DNA from 4 places in the Oceanobacillus timonensis genome. Region 4 is predicted to be linked to each of the others. Evidence: riboswitches for the same ligand, from Rfam matches in the RefSeq annotation. Region 4 holds a riboswitch; each other region holds the start of a gene.
The links. A riboswitch is a leader RNA that binds a small molecule or an ion and turns the genes downstream of it on or off. The one in region 4 is predicted to bind S-adenosylmethionine.
Positions count from the first base shown of each region.

Region 1: another riboswitch for S-adenosylmethionine. It lies ahead of B7E05_RS10520 (methionine biosynthesis PLP-dependent protein); the one in region 4 lies ahead of metK (methionine adenosyltransferase).
Region 2: another riboswitch for S-adenosylmethionine. It lies ahead of B7E05_RS08885 (5-methyltetrahydropteroyltriglutamate--homocysteine S-methyltransferase); the one in region 4 lies ahead of metK (methionine adenosyltransferase).
Region 3: another riboswitch for S-adenosylmethionine. It lies ahead of B7E05_RS18145 (YfcC family protein); the one in region 4 lies ahead of metK (methionine adenosyltransferase).

Region 1 is NZ_LT800497.1:2,161,480-2,163,686, reverse strand. It holds gene B7E05_RS10525 (hypothetical protein) at 1-478, opposite strand, end outside; SAM riboswitch class I at 747-851, shown strand; gene B7E05_RS10520 (methionine biosynthesis PLP-dependent protein) at 979-2,085, shown strand; gene spx (transcriptional regulator Spx) at 2,188-2,207, opposite strand, start outside.
Region 2 is NZ_LT800497.1:1,817,497-1,819,703, reverse strand. It holds gene B7E05_RS08885 (5-methyltetrahydropteroyltriglutamate--homocysteine S-methyltransferase) at 1-1,056, opposite strand, end outside; SAM riboswitch class I at 1,160-1,262, opposite strand; gene B7E05_RS08880 (TcaA 3rd/4th domain-containing protein) at 1,527-2,207, opposite strand, start outside.
Region 3 is NZ_LT800497.1:3,689,388-3,691,594, forward strand. It holds gene B7E05_RS18145 (YfcC family protein) at 1-770, opposite strand, end outside; SAM riboswitch class I at 916-1,028, opposite strand; gene B7E05_RS18150 (NAD(P)/FAD-dependent oxidoreductase) at 1,157-2,167, opposite strand; gene B7E05_RS18155 (FecCD family ABC transporter permease) at 2,192-2,207, opposite strand, start outside.
Region 4 is NZ_LT800497.1:3,196,468-3,198,674, reverse strand. It holds SAM riboswitch class I at 231-336, shown strand; gene metK (methionine adenosyltransferase) at 816-2,015, shown strand; gene B7E05_RS15610 (gamma carbonic anhydrase) at 2,064-2,207, opposite strand, start outside.

The DNA.
Region 1 (2,207 bases), 1.0 Mb from region 4:
CAGCGTAACTTTCCCTATAAGAAGTCTGACGTTGCTTATTTTCATCGGATTCATCGGTGTCTTTATTCGTTATTTGGTAAGCGGATGTTTCCTCCGAAGCCGAATTATTTCTTTCCTGCGTTTCTGGTTTCTGATTCGTATGTGTTTCTGTTTCCGTTTCGATTACTCTCTCTTGCGGGGAATTGTTCTCAGTCTGTGCTTCTTCTGCTTCATTGCCTTCTTGCTGCGAGCTATTACGATTGTCTAATTGAACCGTTTGATAAATTTGTTCATTATCTCCTAATAACCGGTCATTCCAAGAAGTAGTGAAAAGCTCGACACTTTCTCCATTCTGCCCGTCTCCGCCATCTGTATCTTCTGTATTTACTTCCATGGAATATTCCACAGAATGATTGTCTTTATAAATACCCATACCAATAATGACAATACATCCTGTTAACAAAGAAATGTTAACCAGTAACAATTTTTTTCTGCGCATATATCTTCTTCCTTTTTTTAAAAGATTATTATTCTGTCACGTGCGTTTTACTTTACTATTTCAACCATTACATATACGTATAACTATAAATTCGTCACATCCATTGTAATCTTCATCAAAGCCCATTTCAAATACTTTTCGGATTTTTTATATACAAATCATTGCTCAACATGATGGTAGCCTGCTTTCCGGTTTGATTAAAAAATAATTTAAAGCTTGATTTTTTTGCTTCTCTCTTGTAAAGTAAACGTAATTATAAATATGTTAATTCTTATCCAGAGAGACGGAGGGACTGGCCCGCAGATGTCTCAGCAACCGGCTTATGATAGCAAGGTGCTAATTCCAGAAGGGGGCTTCCCTTTAAAGATAAGAGATGTGGATGATTTTGATATTACACCCTTCTTATCTCTGGATAAGAAGGGTTTTTTATTGATTTAACAGAAAATACATAGGGAATAGCAAATTCTCATGCAAGCTTTTCTTATGGAGGAGGAAAAATAATGAAGAAATTAGAAACTGCATTGGTACAATTAGGAAACAAAACGGACAAACGAACAGGGGCGATAAACCTGCCAATCCATTTGTCAACAGCTTATCAGCATCAAGAGATTGGTCACTCCACCGGTTTTGATTATACCCGCACGAAAAACCCGACCAGATCCGTACTGGAAGATGGATTTGCGAAATTAGAAGAAGGAGACGCCGCTTTCGCCTGCAGTTCCGGGATGGCCGCCATTCAATTAATCCTTTCTTCTTTATTCCAAGTAGGTGACCATCTTATTGCGACAAAAGATATCTATGGAGGAACGTATCGTATTTTTGACCATTATGAAAGAGCATATCATGTTTCTGTAACGTATGATGAATGTCAGGATGTATTGGAAACGGAACGATGTATTAACGAAAATACAAAAGCTATCTTCTTGGAAACACCTACAAACCCGTTACTTCAAGAGGTAGATATTGAAAAATATGCAGAGCTGGCAAAAAAATATAACTTGCTGCTTATTGTGGATAATACGTTCTTAACACCGTACTTACAACAACCTCTTACACTTGGAGCAGATATTGTCGTACACAGCGCAACTAAATATATCGGAGGTCATAACGATGTACTGGCGGGTCTTGTAGTGACAAAAACGCCGGAATTATCCGAGAAAATATTTGAAATGCATAACGCTTCCGGTGCTACGTTATCTCCTTCAGACAGCTGGCTCCTTGTCCGCGGCTTAAAAACACTTGCACTCCGTATGCAGCGTCATGAAGAAAATGCGAAGCAGCTGGCAGCATATTTAGAAGAACACCCGGCAGTCAGCCAAGTTTTTTACCCTAATAGGGGCGGTATGCTTTCCTTTTGCTTAGAAGACGCCAATCTGGTAAAGTCTTTTTTAGCTAATCTGGATATCATTGTATTTGCTGAAAGCTTAGGCGGTGTGGAAAGTTTTATTACGTATCCTACCACGCAGACACATGCGGATATGCCGGAAGAGGAAAGAATCCAGCGAGGAATCGGCGACGATTTGCTCCGTTTCTCTGTAGGTGTGGAAGATGTAGATGATTTAAAAGCAGACATTGAGCAGGCGTTACAAGTTATTAGTAACGTATAATATATCATAACACCAAAAATAAAAAAGAGACAGATTAGCTGTCTCTTTTTTATGTTATATTGTCATTTTATATTCCCGGATTTAAGGTTCATTTAAGGTTGGTCACCCTTTTATTAACCCTA
Region 2 (2,207 bases), 1.4 Mb from region 4:
TTCACTCAACAAATTTCCTTCCTCTGTGGAAGCAAATCCGCATTGAGGGCTGAGACAAAGCTGGTTCAATGGTACATAGTCCGCAGCTTCTGCAATCCTTGCCTTCACAGCTTCCGGATCTTCCAGTTCGCTGAATTTCGACGTAATCAGACCCAGCACAATATATAAGTCATCACGGTTCACATGACGAAGTGGTTCAAATCCGCCCGAACGGTCATCATCAAACTCCAGGAACAGACCATCAACTTGCAAGCTGCCAAAAATTGTTTCTGACACTGCTTCATAACCCCCGCTTGACATATAGGTAGATTGAAAATTCCCCCGGCAAATATGCATCGTTACCAGCATATCATCCGGTCTGTTTGCTATGGATTCATTGATTGCTCTTGCGCATAATTTTGCTGTTTTCTCCGGATCTCTCCCTTTTTCAATCAGAGAATTTCTGCCTTCCTCTGAGAAAAAAGTGGCCCAAGAAGTGTCGTCCAGCTGTAAGTAGCGGCAGCCTTCATCATATAATGCCTGAATCACCCCTTGATAAGCAGTGATCAAATCATCAATAATCGCTTCATCATTTTCATAGACTCCGTCTTCGAAATCCGCCCGGAAAAAGAGCATATTCGGACTTGGAATTGCAAATTTCGCCACTGCATCTCCAGCAATACCATGCAGGAATTTATAATGCTCGATCATATAATGATTACTGAAGCCAATTTGATCTGTTACTTTAATACCCCGTTTTTTCGTTTCAACTCCAGTGAACTGCAAACCTTGTTCTGCCGTATAACCTTCCACGCCATCTAAGCCTTCCAGAAAATCAAAATGCCACCAGGCACGGCGAAACTCGCCATCTGTCACTGATTGAAGCCCGGCTTCTTTCTGCTGTTCTACCAGTTTCGTAATTTCCTCATCCTCAATTTGACGCAATTGTTCTTGGCTAATCTCTCCCTTTGCCTTTTGCGTACGTGCATCTTTCAAGCGCTTTGGACGGAGAAAGCTTCCTACATGATCTGCTCTGAATGGAGCACGTGTATGTTTCGTTTCTGCTGCTGTTGTCATTAAAATACCCCTTCCTCATTCTCTTTCTCTACTGCATTCATTCAATAATCCAATTAAAAAACCCCTTCTGATAAAAGAAGAGGTTAAATATGATAAAAATCTCTTCTTATCTACAAGCAAAAATGCTCCTGGAATTAGCACAGTACAAATCAGCGTCTGCTGCTAAGGCTTCAACGGGCCAGTCCCTCCGCCTTTCTGGATAAGAATATATGGAATTATACGAATAATTATGATTTACTTTACATGGAAGCGATGCATTCGTCAAGGAGATTACTAAAATTTAGGCAATTTGCTGTAATATATTTTCAACAACATTTTGTAAAATTGAAATGGTAGATGTAGAATTCTTATTGCCTACGCTTTGAACAAAGATAAGATAGCACCATTATCCTACTATAATACATATTTCTTTTCTGATTTATCAATCAAAGAAGCACTCATTCCAATATGGAACAAGTGCTTCTAACCATTTAGAGTTCTGTTTCAACAACATCGTCTCCGGCCATCGTATCATCATTACCGGTTATACTATAATCCTCACCTTCCTCTGAAACAATCCATTTCTCTTCATCTTCCAAATATTCTAAAGTAAGGCTTTTATCAAGGTATTCTTCTTCTGGATCATCGTCACGATATTGATTATTTTCTGTATATTCTCGATGAATCTCTACCGGTAATGTTACATAATGGCGACCTCCAGAACCGAGTTCATATGAAGTCTGTCCAAAGTCAATTCTTGTCCCCAATATTTCTCCCTCATAAGACGTATCTATACTTGAATTGGTTGCACTCTTTAATGTATCATTGAGCGATTCTCGTAAATCATCCGATACATCATCTGTTAATTCATCAATATCTAAGTTAACCAGTGCAGCCATATGAGTTTCGTAATAGTTATTTATCTGTTCTGTAACTGCATCTCGGTTTTCTTCACTTGTTAGTACACCTGGCGTTATGTCATACTCTGTTTCTTCATCAACTGTAAATTCTTCACTTTGTGCTTCTCCCCACGGAAACTCTGCAACACCTTGCAGTGTATTTTCTTCACTGATAGGTCCGAAAGATACCGATGTTCCTTGCCCGTCGCCTGTTATATCTGTGGATGTTTCTTGTTCGTCGCTCGCTATTTCTGTTCCTGTTTCTTCACCATT
Region 3 (2,207 bases), 490 kb from region 4:
TTACGCATCCGATAGGATTCAAGCGGCTGACTCAGTTTCATATCCTGTGTATCAATACCATGTGCCAAACTATGTTTCTGATCCTGTAATATCTTTTTAAAATATCGAATATTATAATAGGCTAATAAAGATAAAACGACAATCACCAGGATACTTCTTAAAACCCACCCTGAATATAGCGGCATTTCTGCTATTCGATGTCCTACCCCTAGTGTATAGGGGTTGAATGGAGAAAGACCAAATCCGACAAGTACTCCTCCTATTCCAATACCCGCACCGAGTACAGCATCACCGCCTATGGAAACACTTAATAAAACAGCGATTGGAATAAGGGCAATATTATTTTCAAGCCCGACAAACATTCCAAAAAATCCGTACACAAATGTCATAATAGCAACAATAAGGAAACGTCTTTTTAATCCGACTTTGCGAACCAGTGTACCAACTGTGTTTTCAAGCATTCCCGTTTTTTCCAAAAGGCCGAACATCATGGCTGCCGCAAAGGTTATAAAGACGATATCAGCCATTTCCCGGAATCCTTCAGGGATTGCAGTAAATAAATCCATAATACCAACTGGATTATTCTCTACATATTCAAATGAATCAGGAACTGTTCGATTTGTCCCATCAATGGTTTCCCGTTCATACGATCCAGATGGAATAATATAAGTTAAAATAGCTGCAGCAACAACAATAAAAAATAACAACGCCAGCGGATGCGGAATGCGGTCCAATAATTTTTTCTTTTCTTTATCGTGATTCTTCTTCATATTTATGCTCCTCTTGCTTTTAAGTATGTATGTTTGCTATTTCTAACACTTTCCGAAATCTATCCTCCTTGTTATTTACCAAATCTTTTTGATGCATCTATTAAAAACAGCCTCTTTCCACAGGAAAAAGGCTGTTTTTACATTCGCCTTATCTCCCAAAATAAACATGCATTATTTTGCAGGAATTGGCACCTTTTCTTTTCATAAAGAGGTTGCCGGACGTCATTGGGCCTGTCCCTCAGTCGCTCTGGATAAGTATATATTATAAGATTGTAATGTTACTTTAATGGGGAAATTGTATACTCGCTAAACCATTTTGTCAATGTAAGAAAGCAATTTTAACGGCTAGTTTATTATCCTTTTTAAATGAAAGACATTTCCTTACACTATACTTCCCCGGTAAATCCAGCATAATTTGTAGAGAATAAATGCTTCACGGGATCTTCCGGGTCAGCGATTTTTTTCGCATGATTAACAGCAATTGGTCCTTCATTAAATGCCCCGGCAATTAATCCAAGCTTATCTGGATAATGTGCAATATCACCGATAGCAAATACGCCTTCCACAGATGTCTGCATGCTGGAATCAACCGCAATCATGCCATCTATCATTTCCAATCCCCATGTGGTGATTGGCTCGAGGTTAATTTGAAATCCATGGTTAACAACTAATCGGTCGACCTCTATCTCCTTCTCCTTTGTTTCGTCCTCTAAATGGGTAAGTATCACCTTTTCAACTTGCCCGTCCGTTCCATGCAATGCTTTTATTTCATATGGTGTCATTATATCCACACGGGAGTTTTTCAATTTGGTCACACTGCTTTCCAGCCCTTTAAACTGGTTACGGCGATGAATGAGCGTGACACTTTTGGCGATGTTTTCAAGTTCTAACGCCCAGTCCACCGCGCTATTACCACCGCCAGAAATAAGAACATGTTTATCATAATAATCCGCCAGCTTTCTGACTGTATAATGTAAGCTTTTCTCTTCGTAATAGACCGCTTCTGGATGATCCAGCTTCACGGAATGCAATGTTCCAAAACCGGTTGCCAGTATAACTGTTTTTGAATAATGCATATTTCCGTTGCTGCTCAGAAGTTGAAAATGGCCATCTTCCATTCGCTCCATATCCACAACTTGTTCGCCTAACACCACTTCCGGATCAAATGTCATTGCCTGTTCCACAAGCTGTTCCGTTACTTCTTCTCCGGTAGCATGTGCAATTCCACCGATATCACGGATCACTTTTTCCGGGTAAAAATAAGGCACTTTTCCGCCGAGATAAGGAAGATATTCTATAATTTTTGTCTTCATTTCCCGCATTCCGCTATAGAAAGCTGAAAATAAACCAGCTGGTCCACCACCAATAATCGTGACATCGTATATTTCCTCGTTCATAGTTACGCGAGCTCCTTTCTATTTTTAATTGGTTTTCATC
Region 4 (2,207 bases):
AACAGAATAGTCCATACTAATTTATGAAAAATTATTTTTTGTGCTACAAACTGCTGTTTGGAGCTTTATTTCGTTTTTAAGTTATTTGTTGCAAGGGCTTTTTAAAACCGCTGTACAGGGGTTAAGACGTGATTTTATTGGAAGGATTTTATTTGGAATTTTCCATACTACAAATAACAATTAACTTGACACCAGCAGCTTGTTTCGTTAATCTAATTATTGAACGGATACTCTTATTCAGAGATGGCGGAGGGACAGACCCGATGAAGCCCGGCAACCTCACTCAAAGTGAAAGGTGCTAACCTGATGCAAGGATGATTCCTTGAACAATAAGAGCGAAAGGCCGATAATTTTCCTTTCCTCATGTATTTTGTAGGAGAGGTTTTTTTGTTTTTAAGGGAAAGTTCAAAAAGTCCAATAAAAATGACACGGCAGGAAAAGGAACTTCTACTAAGTACGCCCACGTCGTGTGGGCAACGCAGAAGCCACCGCATCCTGCGAAAGTGCGTTGACGAGATTTTTTCGATACTCACGTATTATAAAGCATACGCTCCGTTCGAAAAAATCTCGTCGCCTTGAACTTTCGACGCACACGACGTGCTAGTGTCGGCGTAGCGACACGGACGTCGCGAACTTAGCCGACTTGGCCCTATTTATCGGACTTTTTGAACACACACTTTAAGGAGATTTTTTCAGATAATCGCTTAAAAGTTTGTTTAAAAAAGGAAAGCCCATTGGGTGGAATGATACGTTTACGTTGAACTTCATCTTGAAGCAGAGTTCCGTAATATATAAGGAAAAGGGGAGTTAGCCTTATGGCTGCAAATCGTCGTTTATTTACTTCTGAGTCAGTTACGGAAGGGCATCCGGACAAGATGTCTGACCAAATTTCAGATGCGATTCTGGACAATATTCTCTCAAAGGATCCGAATGCCAGAGTAGCATGTGAAACGACTGTTACAACAGGAATTGTTTTAGTTGCTGGAGAGATTTCTACAAGTACATATGTAGATATTCCCGCCATTGTCCGTGAAACGGTAAAGGGGATAGGCTATACACGAGCAAAATATGGTTTTGACTCAGAAACCTGTGCTGTTTTAACTGCCATCGATGAACAGTCTCCGGATATTGCCGGGGGCGTGGATGTTGCGCTGGAAGCAAGACAAGGGCAGGAGAGCGAAGAAGAAATTGAAGCAATCGGAGCTGGAGACCAGGGATTAATGTTTGGCTATGCATGCAATGAGACGGATGAACTTATGCCGTTGCCGATTGCTTTAGCTCACCGTTTATCGAAAAGATTAGCAGATGTCCGAAAACAAGAGATTGTTGGCTATCTTCGTCCGGATGGTAAAACACAGGTAACTGTTGAATATGATGAAAATAATCAGCCGCTGCGTGTAGATACGATAGTGGTTTCCGCACAGCATCATCAAGATATTACAAATGAACAAATTGAAGCGGATATTATCAAACATGTTGTAGAAGCGGTTGTACCGAGTGAATTACTGGATGATAAAACCAAATACTTTATTAATCCGACGGGACGTTTTGTCTTGGGTGGTCCACAAGGAGACGTCGGTCTGACAGGAAGAAAAATTATTGTGGACACGTATGGAGGCTATGCACGACACGGCGGCGGTGCTTTCAGCGGGAAAGATGCAACGAAAGTGGATCGTTCTGCTGCGTATGCTTCTCGTTATGTTGCCAAAAATATTGTCGCAGCAGGCCTGGCTGATTCATGTGAAGTGCAATTAGCATATGCGATTGGTGTGGCGCAACCGGTCTCTATTTCTATTAATACATTCGGTACAGGAGAGGTCAGCGAGGAAAAATTAGTCGAAGCAGTGCGGGAGTTATTTGATTTACGTCCGGCTGGAATTATCCTGATGCTTGATTTAAGAAGACCTATTTTCCAAAATACAGCTGCTTACGGTCATTTTGGACGCACGGATATTACATTTCCATGGGAAAAAACAGATAAAGTGGAAGAACTAAAAGCACTAACTGCACAATAAGAAAAACGTCAGGTATCTCTGTAGATGTCTGACGTTTTTCTTATCGTGTTATTTATCCATTCCCATTGTTGTTTCCTTTAAATAATATTGCCCTTTGTCCACATAGGATGTACGGATGCGTTCCATTTCCTGAAAATCCTTATCTGTCAATTCACGTACTACTTTAGCCGGTCTCCCCATAACCAATGTTCT